Regions from separate parts of the Pantoea sp. S18 genome, predicted to be linked through region 4. Evidence: predicted binding sites of a transcription regulator. Region 4 holds the regulator's gene; each other region holds the start of a gene.

Region 1 (4,041 bases), 680 kb from region 4:
TTGAGTAAGGACTCACTTTATCCGTTGCGCTGCCGGTAGAAAGATTCCCTTTGTAATCATACTTCTTCGGCGTCTGCGTGCCGTACCAGGTCAGCGTGGTTTGCAGCGACAGATCCTGCGTCGCCTGCCAGCTCAGCGTCGAGTTCAGCGTGTACTCCGGAATCACCGATAAACGATCGCCGGTCTCTTTGTTCTTACTCTGCAGCATATAAGTGAAGTTATTGTTCCACGTCACGCTGTCGGAGAACGGCACGTTGACGGTGCCTTCCAGCCCTTCCACCACCGCTTTCGGTACGTTTTCCCACTTATAAATATCAGTGGTGCCATTGGACGCTTTGCTGACTGGCGAGTAACCGGCTTCGATCTTGTTACGATAATCGTTGCGGAACCAGGTCAAACCGGCCTGATAACCTTCATGTTTCCACTCCAGACCAATCTCTTTGTTGATGCTGTTTTCTGCTTTCAGATCGCTGTTGCCTTGCAGATAACAGGCGCCGGTGCTGGCCGCACAACCCTGACCATTGCTGTACAGCAAGTAGTTCGGGTTGGTTTGATACAGGCTCGGCGCTTTGTAAGCGCGTCCAATCCCCATCTTCAGCGTGAAGTCATCGCCCAAACCTTGCGACAGGTTGAGCGACGGGCTCCAGTTATTGCCAACAATTGAGTGATGATCGAAACGCAGGCTTGGCGTCAGCATGGTGCTGTCGGTCAGCTCCATGTTGTCTTCCGCAAACAGCGAGAAAATCTCTGCCTGTGAATAGGGGCTGCGGCCGGTGCTATCGATGCCCGGCACCGAACCGTAGTTCGCCGCCTGCGTGTTGGAAGAACCGTCTTTCATGCGCTGCTGGTTCCATTCGGTACCCAGCGTCGCGGTTTGGTTAAACAGCAGCTCAAACGGAATGCTGACTTCGCTATGCAGCAGCACGTCATCCAGTTGGATGGTGTTGAAACCGCTGTTGGAGAAGATGCCTTCGGTGCCGCCGGCCAAACCTTCATTGATGCGCGAGTTGCGGGTTTTCTCGTAGCGCGCGTAGGTGTTGGTGCTGACGCCGTTATCCCATGCGCCGGTCCATTTCAATGAAATGTTCTGGCGATACAGGCGGTTAGTTTCGTCACCGTACATGCTTTTCACCAGCGCGCTGGTGTTGGTGTTCTGCGTGTCACCCGCATACAGGTTGCCCTGACGGCTGAAACCGCCCTGCAGCTCCAGCGTCTGCATCGGCGCAAACGCCCAGCTCAACAAAGCATTGATATCTTTATTAACCGAGCCTTCACGACCCGCCGGATAGCTGCCCGCATAGGTTCCGGTACGTGCAGCCGCATGCCCTTCGTTGATGTCATAAGCATCGGCCTGGGTTTTGGCTAAACCGCCGTATAAACGGAAGTTGAAATCATCGCCCAGCGGCCCTTCGAGACTGAAGTTGGTGCGCTTGGTCGCGCCTTCCGCTTTATGTTCCGGCACATTGAAATAGGTGTTCCAGGAACCGTGCCACTGCTGATCGGTCTGTTTTTTGGTGATGATATTCACCACGCCGCCCGCCGCGCCGTTGCCGTAGCGCACCGCTGCTGGTCCACGAATCACGTCGATGTGATCGATCATCTCCGGCGGCACCCAGTTGGTATCGCCACGCGTATCACGCTCGCCACGCCAGCCAAGGCGCACCGAGTTGCGGCTGGTGATCGGCATGCCATCCACCATGATCAGGGTGTTTTCCGGGCCCATGCCACGAATATCGATCTGGCGATTGTTACCGCGCTGGCCGCTGGTGGAGTTGCCGGTCAGGTTCACGCCTGGCATGGTTCGGATAATTTCGGACACGTCGCGTGCTGGCGGATGCTTTTTAATTTCGTCGGCGGTAATGGTTGAGACGCCCGGCGCTTGCAGGTTCTGCTGCTGCGCGGTGACCATCAAGGTGCCGCCGTCCATTGATTGTGCGTCAGTGGTGCTGGCTGAGGTTTTGCTGGAAGAAGTCTCTGCTGCCCAGGCGCTGCTGGAAAGCAGTGAGGCGCTGAGCCCCAGTTCAATCAGAATGGCTAATGATAACCTTGAGTAATTTTTCATTTTATACGTTCCTGGATGGCCAGCGAAAAGCCGTTGGATGCTTGACTGGCGAGCCGGTGAGAAGATCCCTGTCCATATCGCGCCCAGTTCCAGACCCTTCAAACCATCCGTAGCGCAACCTTACCGAACGGTAAGCATCAGGCGGAACAGGCGTGCTCATTTTTGAGCGCAGTCACCCTATTGCAAATGCAAATTATTATCAATAGTATTATTCATCAAGCTTATGTAAATCTCCGCGTAAACACCGACTGGCAGCCCTATGACCTGGCGAAATGATGTAACCGGCAGTGAAGCCTGGTGGCAGGCGCAACAATCCCAAGGCATTCCCCGCATTGAGTTAGCAGACGATGGCCAATGTCAGGTCACCTTCTTCTGGCGTGACCCGCAAGGCGATGAAACGCAATCGTCGACCCAGCGCGTGTGGATCAACATTACCGGCGTGACCGATCACCACCAGCGCCGCCCGCCGCAGTCGTTAATGCGTGTAGCAGGCACCAACGTCTGGTATTGGCAAACCTCGCTGCCCGCCAACTGGCGCGGCAGTTACTGTTTGATGCCCGATGAACAGGCCACCGACTTCACCGGCGTTGCCGATATGTCCACACTGCGCAACTGGTGGCGCGACAAATTCCCGACGGCGCAGGCCGATCCTTTGAATCACTTACGTGGCTGGTCCGGTGGTCGCGGTATGGGCGTATCGCCGCTGCATCTGCCGCACGCGCCCAATCAACAGCTGTGGCAAGCGGTGGATCACGGCACAGCGCCAGCCATTGAACTGCAACAGCAGCAATGGGATAGCGCGCTCTTGGGCAACAGCCGCAAGGTATGGATTTACACCACCGGCGAGGCCAACCCCGCGCAGCGTCCGCTGGCCATCTTGCTCGACGGGCAATTCTGGGCGCACAGCATGCCAATTGCCGGACCGCTGCAGCAGCTCACCGATGCCGGTTCTTTGCCGCCAGCGGTATATCTGTTTATCGACATCATCGACAGTGAACACCGCAGCCGCGAGCTGCCGTGCAACGCGCAGTTTTGGCAAGCCATGCAGCAAGAACTGTTACCGCAAATCGCGCAATCAACGCCCTATCGCCAGCAGGCGGACAGCACCATCGTCGCCGGACAAAGCTTTGGCGGCCTGGCGTCGGTGTTTGCTGCGCTGCACTGGCCGGAAACTTTCGGCAACGCGCTCAGCTTGTCCGGGTCCTTCTGGTGGCCGGAACGCGGAAATCCGCACGGCTGGCTGCTGCAGGCGCTGGATAGCGGTCTCGCGCCGCGCCAACCGCTGCGTTTCTGGCTCGAAGCCGGCAAACGCGAAGGCTTGATTCTGCAAGCTAATCAACAACTTCAACAGCAGCTTAGCGCTGCCGGCTATCAGGTAAATTACCAGCCGGTGGAAGGCGGCCATGACGCGCTCTGTTGGCGCGGCGGCCTGCTGAATGGCCTGCAAGCGCTGTGGAGCAAACCGGAGCATCCATGTCCGAATCTCTGATGAACATGCCTATGACCGACCAAAAAACCTTGCCGTTAGTCGCGGCACAGCCCGGCATCTGGATTGCCGATCAGCTGTCACCGCACCACAACGCTTACGCAGTGGCGCACTTTGTCGAACTGCGCGGTGAGATTGATAGCGCCCTGTTGGCCCAGGCGATCGTGGCGGGTATGCAAGAAGCCGACACGCTGAACATGGCATTTGGCGAAGTGGAAGGCGAAGCGTTGCAGTGGCCGCAGCCACAATCCTTTAGCCTGCCGCAGATTGTCGATTTGCGTGCTGAGGCCGATGCGCCCGCCACAGCGCGTGCGCTGATGCGTGACGAGATGAATGGCGATCTGCGCGTATTAAGCGGCGCAAAACTGTGGCATCACCGCCTGTTCCGTCTCGACGATCAGCATTGGTTCTGGTATCAGCGCTATCACCATTTGGTAGTGGATGGCTTCAGCTTTACCGCGTTGACGCGCCGCATCGCCAATCTCTATACCGC
Region 2 (4,041 bases), on a different replicon from region 4:
GCCCACTTCGGTCTGTTCGCCGGTGGTCGGTTTGAACGGATCGGTGCCAGGCGCGCCGCTGTTGAGGTTGGGCTCGAACGAGGTGCTGTAGCTGATATACGGTGAAATGCCGTTATCGAACGCATACAGCAGACCCGCACGGCCGGTGAATTTGTCGTCATTCTGCTGGGTTTGGCTGTTGTCGGTGCGATCCTGAGTGCGCACTTCGCTCCAGTCGTGACGTCCAGACAGCAGCAGGTTCCACTGATTCCACTCCAGCTGATCCTGCAAGTAAACGCCCACCTGATCGAGCTTCTTGCGCGTGCTGGTAGTCAACGTCAAATCGCTCTCGTTGATGCTGATACGCGTTGGATTGGCCCAGTCGAGGATGTATTGATCGCCGCTGTCGCGCCACAGTTTGTTATCCACATCGCTCCACTTGTAATCCAGCCCGCCGAGCACGGTGTGCGCGATGTTGCCGGTTTCAAAGGTGGCTTTCAGTTGGTTATCCAGGCCCAACTCTTTCGACTTGATCTTGTCATGCTGCGGACGACGGTTGATCGAATGATCGTTATCCGCATCAAAGGTATACACCAGATATTTGTACGATTCGTCCATGTTGCTGTAGCGCATATTCTGCGTGAAGCTCAGGTTGTCGTTGAGATTGTGCTCGAAGATATAGCCGATCGAGGTCTGTTCGCGTTTGGCTTCGTTGAAGCTCGGATCGCTGACGTTGAAATCGTAAGGAATGTAACCCGCGCTGCTCTCTTTCAAAGTACCGCTGGCCGGCAGGAAGTTACGGTAACCCGCTTTCGGCTCGTTCTGGTACATGGTCAGCAGCGTAAAGCTGGTATCCGCGTTCGGCAGCCAGGTAATCGCTGGCGCAATCGCCATGCGCTGCTGTTTATTGTCCTTCACGAACTCATGTTTGGTGCTGGCGATACCGTTCAGGCGGTAGAACAGCGTGTTGTCATCGTTCAGCTTACCGCCGAAATCAAACGCCGCTTCACCCAAATGCTGGTTGCCGGTGCTGAGCTGCACTTTATGAATGCTCTGCGCGGTAGGACGCTTGCTGGTCATCGCCACGATGCCGCCTGGATTCACCTGACCGTACAGCACAGAAGCTGGGCCGTGGATCATCTCTACGCGCTCCAGCAACCAGGGATCAACCTGCCCCGCTGCGCCCGCCTGGCCGGATAAACCGTAGCTAAGGCCATCGAGGAATTTCGGCGCATAGCGGAAACCGCGCGCGATGATCTCATCGTTACGGTTGGAGTTACCGCGATAGTTGGTCAGCACGCCGCTGCTATAGCTCAGCGCATCTGCAACGGAGGATGCAGCCTGATCGTCCATCTGCTCGCGGGTAATCACCGAAATAGATTGCGGGGTTTTGCGCAGCGGCGTGGACGTTTTGGTGCCCGCCGCACTCTCTTTCGCCACATAACCCTGCAGCGGCGAGGTCACGCTTTCACGCGTGTCGGCGTTTACGGTAATGGTCTCTTCGGCGGCCACGCTGAAGGCAGCCGGTGCTACCAACAGAATTGAGGCCAGAGAAAGGTACAGAGGATTAAGTCTAAACTGACGTGCCACAGCAGGTATTGCTGAATTTCTTGCTTTAACGGACATAGTTGCCATCTCTATTTCAAACTGCCTTGTAGATGAAATAATCCGTTCAGTCGCCCTCGCCCAACGACATTGGCTGTAACGGATTGAAATATTACTCTCTTGCGTTATTTACGGTCCTAATCTCCCTGCGTGACGTCCTTCACAAAATAATCCACTGAAAATCCGAAGGTTTATTAGGCGCGAAAAATCATATTGCAAATGTAAATCGTTATCAATAGCATTTGCATTAGCTTTGGTTAAGTAAAGATAGTGAACAAAATGTGGAGATGGGTTGCAGGATGTTTCTAACAAGCGCAAAAAAAACGACGCAGACGTGGTTGCCCGCCGGGACTGTTGCGCAATGGTTGCAGCAGGCCGATTTGGGTAGCGAAGGCTGGTGGCAGCGGCTTTATGCGGTCGGTACGCCGCTGGTGGAGCGTGACGAACGCGGTCAAACGACCATGCACTTCTTCTGGCGCGATCCCGAAGGACATTCCGCACTTTCTTCCACTGAACGGGTTTACGTCGATATAAACGGCGTCACCGATCACCACAGCGAAGCGCCTGAAAGTCTGGTGCGCGTGGGCGACAGCAACGTCTGGCATTGGTCGACCGCCATTGAATCCGACTGGCGCGGCAGTTACAGCCTGATCCCCGCCACCGCGCAGCAGTTACCGCCGCTGTTTTGTGGCGATGATGCCGCCTGTCGCGCGCTACAGCGCAAGTGGTGGATTTCGCTGATGCCGCTGGCAATCCCCGACAAATTCAATCCCACGCCGCCGTTTCTCAGCAGCCGCCGTTTTGCTCTGAGCAACGCGCACATGCCGGATGCGCCGGATCAATCCGCCTGGCGCGCCCTGGATGCCGGCATGGCGGAAACCTGGCCGGATACGCTGCAAACCCTGCAATGGCACAGCACGTTGCTCAACGTCACGCGTAACGTCTGGCTGTACAGCACCGGCACAACCACTCAGCCCGAACAGCGTCCGCTGGCGATCCTGCTTGACGGCCAAAACTGGGTGTACGGCCAACCGATTTTCAGCGCGCTGGATCAGGTCACCGCCGATGGCGAACTGCCGCCCGCCTGCTGGCTGTTTATCGATGTCATCGACAGCCAGCACCGTGAAGCCGAATTACCGTGCAACGAAACCTTCTGGCTGGCGGTGCAGCAGGAACTGTTACCGCTGGCGCGCCAGCACGCGGCGTTCAGCGGCGACGCCGACCGCACGCTGGTGGCCGGACAAAGCTATGGCGGACTCGCCGCGCTGTATGCCGGTTTGCACTGGCCGCAGCGTTTTGGCCGCATTCTCACGCAATCCGGCTCCTTCTGGTGGCCGCATCTGCAATACATCCGCGACTACGCCAACCGCGAGCAGCACGCGCCGGGTTTGCTGTTAGAGCGGCTTAATCAGGGCGAGTTACCGCCGGGCAAACTGAAGATTTTTCAGGAAGTGGGCGATCGCGAGGAAGACATGGTGTACGTCAACCAGCAGATCGTCCCGGCGCTGCAAGCCGCAGGCCATGAATTACATTTTCGCCGCTTCGCCGGAGGGCACGATGCGTTGTGCTGGCGTGGCGGTCTGATCGACGGCTGCCGCTGGCTGCTGGCCGATTTTCTCCCCACAACCTCACCTTCTGAAGGTAATAACCATGTCTGAACAACAGAATCCGTTTGATAACGACGCGCTCGATTTTCTGGTGCTGCTCAACGCGCGTCAGCAATACAGCCTGTGGCCCGCTTTTGCCCCGGTTCCAGCAGGTTGGCGCAACGTGGCGGGACCGCTGACGCGCAGCGCCGCCATTGAGTTTATCGAAGCAAACTGGCACGACATGCGGCCATCGACGCAACAGACGTCGTCTACCGCGCATTAATTTTTTTAACTTTCTCTTTTTTAAATTGTTTTTCTCGACAGGAATTGTCTCTTGGCAACGTTCAACCAACCTTATCCTTTAGTCGCGGCGCAGCCCGGCATCTGGATCGCTGACAGCATTGCGCAGCAGCGCAATCAATTTACCGTGGCGCACTACAGCGTGCTGCACGGCGACATCAATCGCGCGGCGCTGGACAGCGCCATACAGCAGGCGATGGCGGAAGCCGATACCGTGCAGGCGCGCTTCGGCCTGGATGAGCGTGGCAATCCGGCGCAGTGGTTCGGAGCGCAAGCGCCGGTCGCACCGGAATGGCACGATTTCAGCCAGCGCGCCGATGCCACCAGCCAGGCACATAAACTGATGCAGGCGGATCTCGCCGCCGAGCTGCCCGCCGACGGCGACAAACCGCTCTATCGCCACGCGCTGATGCGCATCGGCGACGGCAGCTGGCTGTGGTATCAGCGCTATCACCATTTGCTGGTGGATGGTTTCAGTTTTGAAGCGCTGACCCAACGCGTCGCGGCAATCTACGCCGCCCTTTGCGCCGGAGCAACGCCCGCGCCCTCGCCGTTTACCCCGTTCACC
Region 3 (4,041 bases), 700 kb from region 4:
CAGGCGGGCGCGATCACCATGTTGACGGTGCGCTTCGGCTCGATTTTATCGCCAGCGATTGCCGGTCTGGTGATTGCGCATGGCGGCGTAACCTGGAACTACGCCCTCGCCGCCTTCGGCACTTTGCTTACCGTGTTAACGCTGCTGAAATTGCCGACCTTGCCGCCTCCGCCGCAGCCGCGTGAACATCCGCTGAAATCCCTCGCCGCTGGCGTGCAGTTTCTTTTCGCCAGCCCGATTGTCGGTATGGTGGCGCTGATTGGCGCATTAGTGACGCTGGCCAGCGCGGTGCGCGTGCTCTATCCATCCCTCGCGCCGCATTGGTCAGTAAGCGCGGACCAGCTTGGCCTGATGTACGCCGCTGTGCCGCTTGGTGCGGCGATCGGCGCATTCACCAGCGGTAAACTGAAACACGCCGCGCGTCCCGGACAGCTGGTGCTCGGCAGCGCGATTGCGGCGTTTATCGCGCTGGGTTTGTTTAGCCTGATGCCGAACCTGCTGCTGGCGCTCGCCTGTTTAGTCGCCTTCGGTTACTTCAGCGCCATCAACAGTCTGGTGCAGTACGCGATGATTCAGGCATTAACGCCGGATCATCTGTTAGGCCGTATCAACGGCTTGTGGACCGCGCAGAACGTGACCGGCGATGCGATTGGTGCGGCGGTGATTGGTGCGATGGGTTCATGGTTGCTGCCACCGCAGGCCGCCGCCGTATTTGGCTTTGCGGCGGCGCTGCTCGGCATATTGATGTGGTTGGTGATGGGCCGTTTACGTCGTTACCATCCGCCAGCGCCGGAGCTGGCGGAACAGGCATCATGATTTAACGAACAGCTTTTCCAGACGCGCCAGCAGATTGCTGGCGCTGTAGTAATCGAGACGGAAAGAATCGACGCCCAGCTCGTACACCTGCTTGTTCTGTACCGCAGCGTTTTGCGCGAGGAACGGATTGCCTAGCACCGATTGCGTGGTTTTATCGTCAGCGGCAAACAGCAGGAAGGTTTTCCCGGTCAGGCCGCTGGCAACGCTTTCGCCCGATAGCTGAATGATGTCTTTGCGTTGTCCCATGCTGTGGCCCTGCTCAACCGTCGCCGGTGGCGCTGCCAGGGTGAAGCCAAGTTGTTCCAGCAGCTTGCCTTGCGCCGAGGCTGCAGTCCACAGATTGACCGCTCGTCCGCCGCCGTTCCACACCATGGCGGAAACCGGTTGCGGTGGCAGCGTAATGGCATTTTTCAGTGCCGCTTCGCGATCGTCGAAGGCTTTGATGCGCTGTGCCGCCTGCGCTTCGTGACCGGTGGCCTGACCTAATTGCGTGACGACATCCTGCCAGCTTTTGTCGTCGTAATTGACCACCAGCGTCGGTGCAATAGCCGAGAACTGTTCGGCGAGCTTGATGGCAGAATCGTTGCCGGTAGCGCTGACGATGATCAGATCCGGCGCTTGCGCGGCAACCGCTTCGGCATTCGGTTCGCCGATGTACAGACGCTGAAGATGCTGCTTTTTGGCAACATCGCTCCACTGGCGGAAGAAACCCTGTTCGTCAGCCAGGCGACTGTTTGGCGCGGTTGCGCCGGACGCGATGACCGGCGCATCAATAGCCAGCAGCGAGCCGGTCAGCGTGACGCTGGTCGAGACAATGCGCTGCGGCGCGTGGTTGAGGGTGATCGATCCGTTGGCGCCCTGCACGGTGCGCGGCCAACCTTGTTCGGCATGGGCGATGCTGGTGAAAATCTGGAAAACACATATAAGGGCTGAAATGCCCCAAAAACCGCATTTATTCATAAGTTTTGGTCCACTTTTTAGCATATTGCCCTGCTTAGCGTCAGCGTCTGATTACGTTTAAACGCAGCTGAAATCCCGCGAATGGATTGACACCTTTGCCCAATCGACGTAGGTTACAGGCCCATAATAAAAATGATAATCATTCTTAATAATCTTATCATTTATAGGTGAAAATTATGGTGGAATCTTCCACGTTTGAAAATGCCTGGCTGAAGGATTATTCCGCGCTAAGCCGTGGTTTCCTCTTTACCTCGCCGTGGCGTAGTTTGGCAACGCAAGGATGCTATACCACCATTACCGCGCCGGTACATGACGCCGCGTCGCTGGACGGTGATTTCCAACAACAGCTGCGTCAGCATTTTGCGACGGCGAAAAAACAGGGCATCGACAATCCGATTCTGGTCGGCGCGATCCCGTTTGACGTCAGCCAGCCGGCTGCGCTGTTTATTCCTGAAACCTATCAGACGTTTAACCGCGCCGACCTGCAAAGCGCGCTGCCGCAAAACGTCAGCGATCTGCCGCAGGTGCGTCGCCGCGCAGCGATACCGGACCACGACGTATTTACCACCATGGTGGCCGATGCGGTGGCGGCCACGCAGCGCGGCGATCTGGATAAAGTGGTGCTGTCGCGTCTGATGGATATCGTCACCGAACAACCGGTTGATACAGCCGCACTGATGCAGCGCGTGATTGCGCAGAATCCCAACAGCTACCATTTCCATCTGCCGCTGCCGCAAGGCGGTGCGCTGATTGGCGCCAGTCCGGAGCTGATGCTGCGCAAACAGGGGCGCGATTTTAGCTCTTGTCCGCTGGCGGGCTCGGCGCGGCGTAATCATGACGATGCTCAACAGGATCGTGCTGCGGGCGATACGCTGATGGACTCCGGCAAAGATCGTCATGAACACAAACTGGTGACCGATGCGATGCGCGACACCTTGCAGCCGCGCAGCCGTTTGCTGTCGGTGCCAACTATTCCATCGCTGATCACCACCGCCACGCTGTGGCATCTCGCCACGCAAATTGACGGTGAAGTGCAGGATGAGCGCGAAAATGCGCTGTCGCTGGCTTGCCTGCTGCATCCAACGCCAGCGTTGAGCGGCTTCCCGCATCAGCGCGCACAGCAGCTCATTCAGCAGCTGGAACCTTTTGATCGCCAACTGTTTGGCGGCATCGTCGGCTGGTGCGATAGCCAAGGCAACGGCGAATGGGTCGTCACTATCCGCTGCGGCACCGTACAGGGTACGCGCGTGCGCCTGTTTGCTGGCGCGGGCATTGTCGCCGACTCCCAACCCGAATCAGAGTGGCGTGAAACCGGCGTGAAGCTGGACACCATGTTGCGCGCCTTTGGACTGCAATAAAGGAAAGAGCATGAGCATTCCCTATACTCGCTGGCCGGACGATCTGGCTGCGCGCTACCGCGAAAAAGGTTACTGGCTGGATGTGCCGATGACCGATATTTTGGCGCGTCATCAGCACAACGATGCCATCGCGGTGATTGATGGCGATCGTCAAATCAGCTATCGCGAAATGGATGTGCTGAGCAGCAATCTGGCCGCCGCGCTGCAGCGTCGTGGCCTGCAAAACGGCGATACGGCGCTGGTGCAGCTTGGCAACGTGGCTGATTTTTATGTCACGGTATTTGCGCTGTTTAAGCTCGGCGTGGCGTCGGTATTCGCGCTGTTCAGCCATCAGCGTACCGAGCTGAGCGCCTATGCGGCGCAGATCGAACCTAAGCTGCTGATTGCCGATCGCACCCATGCACTGTTTGCTGACGATAGCTTTATCAGCACGCTATGCGATGCGCAGCCTTCACTGCAACAGGTGATTCTGCGTAATGACAATCAGCCGGAAAACACGCTGGAATCCTTGATGGCGGAAGCTGCGGGTGATTTCGTCGCCACGCCAACAGCCGCCGATGAAGTGGCGTTTTTCCAGCTCTCTGGCGGCAGCACCGGCACGCCGAAGCTGATTCCACGCACCCACAACGACTATTACTACAGCATTCGCGCCAGCGATGAGATCTGTGAAGTCACCGCCGATACGCGCTATCTCATCGCCCTGCCCGCACCGCATAACTTCGCTATGAGCTCACCGGGCTCGCTCGGCGTATTTTATGCCGGTGGTCAGGTGATTCTGGCCGCCGATCCCAGCGCCACACTCTGTTTCCCGCTGATCGAGAAGCATCAGGTCACCGATACCGGTTTGGTGCCGCCGGCGGTGAGCTTGTGGTTACAGGCGATTCAGGAATGGGGCAGCAATACACAG
Region 4 (4,041 bases):
CGTTACTCCTCAGACTACTTCGACCAACTGTTCAACTATGCGGTTGAGCTGATTAACAAAGGCCTGGCCTATGTTGATGAACTGTCAGCAGATGAGATCCGTGAATATCGCGGTTCCCTGACGGCGCCGGGCAAAAACAGCCCGTATCGCGATCGCAGCGTGGAAGAGAACTTAGCGCTGTTCCAGAAGATGCGCGATGGCGGTTTCGAAGAGGGCAAAGCCTGTCTGCGTGCCAAAATCGACATGGCTTCCAGCTTCATTGTGATGCGCGATCCAGTGCTGTATCGCATTAAGTTTGCCGATCACCATCAGACTGGCAGCAAGTGGTGCATCTATCCGATGTACGACTTCACCCATTGCATTTCGGATGCGATTGAAGGCATTACCCACTCTCTCTGTACGCTGGAGTTCCAGGATAACCGTCGTCTGTACGATTGGGTGCTGGATAACATCACCATTCCGGTTCATCCGCGTCAGTACGAGTTCTCACGCCTGAATCTGGAATACGCGGTGATGTCGAAGCGTAAACTGACTCAGCTGGTGAGCGAGAAGGTTGTCGAAGGCTGGGACGATCCGCGCATGCTGACCGTGTCTGGTCTGCGTCGTCGTGGTTACAGCGCCGCTTCCATCCGTGAGTTCTGCCGCCGTATTGGTGTGACTAAACAGGACAATATCGTGGAGATGGCTTCACTGGAATCGTGCATTCGTGACGATCTCAATGAAAACGCACCGCGTGCTATGGCCGTAATGGATCCGCTGAAAGTGGTGATCGAGAACCTGCCTGCAGGTCACGAAGAGATCATCAGCATGCCGAATCATCCGAACAAACCTGAGATGGGTACGCGTGAAGTGCCATTCAGCCGTGAAGTGTGGATCGATCGCGCGGACTTCCGTGAAGAAGCTAACAAGCAGTACAAACGTCTGGTGCTGGGCAAAGAAGTGCGTCTGCGTAATGCTTACGTGATCCGTGCCGAACGTGTGGCGAAGGATGATGAAGGCAATATCACCTGCATCTATTGTACCTGCGACGTTGATACGCTGAGCAAAGATCCGGCTGATGGCCGTAAAGTGAAAGGCGTCATCCATTGGGTTTCTGCAATTCACGCGCTGCCAGCGGAATTCCGCCTGTACGATCGTCTGTTCAGTGTGCCAAATCCGGGCGCGGCTGAGGATTTCCTCACCACCATCAACTCGAACTCGCTGGAAATCAAACAGGGCTTCGTGGAGCCAGGTTTGCGTGCAGCCGATCCAATGGCACCGTACCAGTTCGAACGCGAAGGCTATTTCTGTGCTGATAGCGTCTATTCACAGCCATCCAAACTGGTGTTTAACCGCACCGTTGGTTTGCGTGATACCTGGGCAAAAATCGGCGATTAATACATTTTGTCGCTAGCACGATAAGATCATGAAAGGGCGAGCAATCGCCCTTTTTTATTGTCTCGATTTAACCAGATACGACCTTTTATGCTGCCCGCTGCAATTAGCCTTTAATTCCTTATTTGCGACTATTCTGACTTTAGCAAAATTAAACCATTTGCCAGTGTGAAAAACTTTTTTTCAGGTAGGCTATGCGCTCTCAGCCGTTGCTCTGCGGGTAATCAAAGGATAAAAAATGACAAGTCTCGCCCTGGAAGCCAAACATAGCGTGGTGGTTTTACATCAGCTTATCGAACGTATTTTCAATCAGGCAGAAGGCAGTGATGACAGCATTGATCTGTTCTTGTCGTACTTTCATCCCGACTTCAAAATGGTTACGCCTCAGGGTAAACAGCTTGATCTTAATGAGATGGAAACACTGTTTCGCCAGTTGCAGGGGCAGCGTGAAGGGATGCGAATTGCCACCAGTGAGCACGCCATCATTTCGCAGCAAAGCGACGAAGTCACAATTCAGTATCGTGAATTGCAGATGATGAATGGCACCAATCAGACCCGCATTTCTCTGGCGGTACTGGATTGCAGCACCGCCATTCCGCGCTGGCGCTACTTGCAGGAAACGCTCGTTGCCTGATTTCAGACATAAAAAAACCGGCTTAAGCCGGTTTTTTTATACTGCATAGCACACTCAATTACTTATCGTGGAGCGTATCGTCTTCGCGGCAGTCTCCCAGAGCACAGTGACCATACAGGTACAGGCTGTGGTTGCTAAGCTTGATGCCGTGGCGAGTGGCAATTTCACGCTGACGCGTTTCGATTGATTCATCGCTGAATTCGATAACTTTGCCACAATCCAGGCAGATCAAGTGATCGTGGTGATGTTGCTGAGTCAGTTCGAAGACAGATTTGCCGCCTTCAAAGTTATGACGGGTTACGATGCCCGCGTCGTCAAACTGGTTAAGAACGCGATACACCGTTGCCAGACCAATCTCTTCGCCCATATCGATCAGGCGCTTATACAAATCTTCCGCACTGACGTGATGGGACTCGGGGCCGGGTCCCTGAAGCACTTCCAGAATTTTCAGTCTGGGTAGCGTGACTTTCAGGCCAGCCTTCTTCAATGCGGAGTTGTTGTCAGTCATGCGGATATTGTCCTGTTACTTTGCTAGTCACTTGCGGCGCAGGGGCCTTGAATGTTTAGGTCAACGCGCATTCTCATTTGCGTCTCATTATAGAACTCAAGCAGTGAAATGAAAACCAAGGCAACGTCCTTAATCACCAAAGGTTGTAAGGATAAGTCACTAACGTCTTCAGGACGCTTGGGTTTTGGATTCCATTTCACTCAGCCTCATTCTACTGCCAGAGGAATAAGCGGATGACCATTGCGGGTATTCTACAGATTTGCGGGGAAAAGTTAAAAAACCGTAGCTATTATTTTTATAGGAAATTCCGTTGCCCGATGTGAGGCAGCGCGCACATCGGGCAGAGCAGGGAATTAAGCTTCAATAATCTCTTTCAGCTGCAGCTCATCGAAGATCTGCTTCACCCACTTCTCAACACGTTCGTTGGTCAATTCTGGTTGACGATCTTCATCAATCGCCAGACCCAGGAAGTTTTTGTCATCGGCCAGACCTTTAGAGGCTTCGAAATGATAGCCTTCGGTTGGCCAGTGACCAACAATCACCGCACCGTTTGGCTCGATGATGTCACGGATGGTGCCCATCGCGTCACAGAAGTACTCGGCATAATCTTCCTGATCGCCACAACCAAACAGCGCTACCAGCTTGCCATTGAAATCAATCTCTTCCAGCGTCGGGAAAAAATCATCCCAGTCACACTGCGCTTCGCCGTAATACCAGGTTGGAATACCCAGCAGCAGGATGTCGAATGCATCGAGATCTTCTTTGGTGCTCTTAGCAATGTCATGCACTTCGGCGACATCTTTACCCAGTTGTTTCTGGATCATCTTTGCAATGTTTTCAGTGTTGCCGGTATCGCTGCCGAAGAAAATGCCTACGATTGCCATGGGTTAGGTAACCTCTTGAATCCTGATTGTGAAAGTAAGTCAGTTGACTGCACAGTTATGCGAATAATAGCAGACCGGTAAAAAGTGCGGAACTTGTAAAGCCGTGACTTTGTGTTCCAGCGTGCGGTCTTCGCGCGTTACGACAGTTTGAGCTGTGCCAGCAGCATTTGTTCAATCAATTCGCTGCGACTGATGTTTTGCTGATCGGCCAGCGTGCTGAGCGCGTCAACTGCCTCGCTCGACATCTTCAGCTCAACACGACGCAGCCCACGCACTTTATCGCGCTTGAGCTGGTTGCGTTTGTTGATGCGTAACTGTTCATCACGCGTCAGCGGGCTGGTTTTCGGGCGACCAGGACGCCGCTCGTCTGCGAAGAGATCAAGCGTAGTGCGGTCTGTCTGTTCTTTTGCCATGGTTTGTAAAACTGAGTGGGCGCGAACGGCGGAAAGGCGCTGCGCGATTAAAACATTATCGGCCCGACCACGGCGAAAAAATATCCGTGGCAAATTTTTAGCGCGACATCATACTCCAGCGCCTTCCCTGACGCCAACCCTAAAGCGCAAGCGGCAAGCTTTTGCTTTTACAGGTTAAAAAAACGCCGAACGGCGCGTAACACCGCATCGGGTTTCTCGGCGTGCACC

Evidence for each region. Region 4 encodes Fur, which represses iron uptake genes when iron is present. Its sites were predicted from a motif close to ATAATAATGAGAACNACTATCAA; they were not measured.
Region 1: fes (enterochelin esterase) is a predicted target of Fur. The motif match lies at 2,249-2,271, and genes of this name have one in related genera.
Region 2: fes (enterochelin esterase) is a predicted target of Fur. The motif match lies at 1,804-1,826, and genes of this name have one in related genera.
Region 3: VIJ98_RS02400 (isochorismate synthase) is a predicted target of Fur. The motif match lies at 1,903-1,925, and genes of this name have one in related genera.

What each region holds. Positions count from the first base shown of each region.
Region 1 is NZ_CP142688.1:550,784-554,824, reverse strand. It holds gene VIJ98_RS02440 (TonB-dependent siderophore receptor) at 1-2,062, opposite strand, end outside; gene fes (enterochelin esterase) at 2,322-3,551, shown strand; gene VIJ98_RS02430 (enterobactin synthase subunit F) at 3,536-4,041, shown strand, end outside.
Region 2 is NZ_CP142689.1:849,981-854,021, forward strand. It holds gene VIJ98_RS23875 (TonB-dependent siderophore receptor) at 1-1,605, opposite strand, end outside; gene fes (enterochelin esterase) at 1,884-3,242, shown strand; gene VIJ98_RS23885 (MbtH family protein) at 3,235-3,456, shown strand; gene VIJ98_RS23890 (non-ribosomal peptide synthetase) at 3,508-4,041, shown strand, end outside.
Region 3 is NZ_CP142688.1:539,914-543,954, reverse strand. It holds gene entS (enterobactin transporter EntS) at 1-816, shown strand, start outside; gene fepB (Fe2+-enterobactin ABC transporter substrate-binding protein) at 811-1,776, opposite strand; gene VIJ98_RS02400 (isochorismate synthase) at 1,953-3,134, shown strand; gene VIJ98_RS02395 ((2,3-dihydroxybenzoyl)adenylate synthase) at 3,145-4,041, shown strand, end outside.
Region 4 is NZ_CP142688.1:1,235,524-1,239,564, forward strand. It holds gene glnS (glutamine--tRNA ligase) at 1-1,377, shown strand, start outside; gene VIJ98_RS05575 (hypothetical protein) at 1,613-2,008, shown strand; gene fur (ferric iron uptake transcriptional regulator) at 2,067-2,516, opposite strand; gene fldA (flavodoxin FldA) at 2,870-3,400, opposite strand; gene ybfE (LexA regulated protein) at 3,538-3,813, opposite strand; gene ybfF (esterase) at 3,981-4,041, opposite strand, start outside.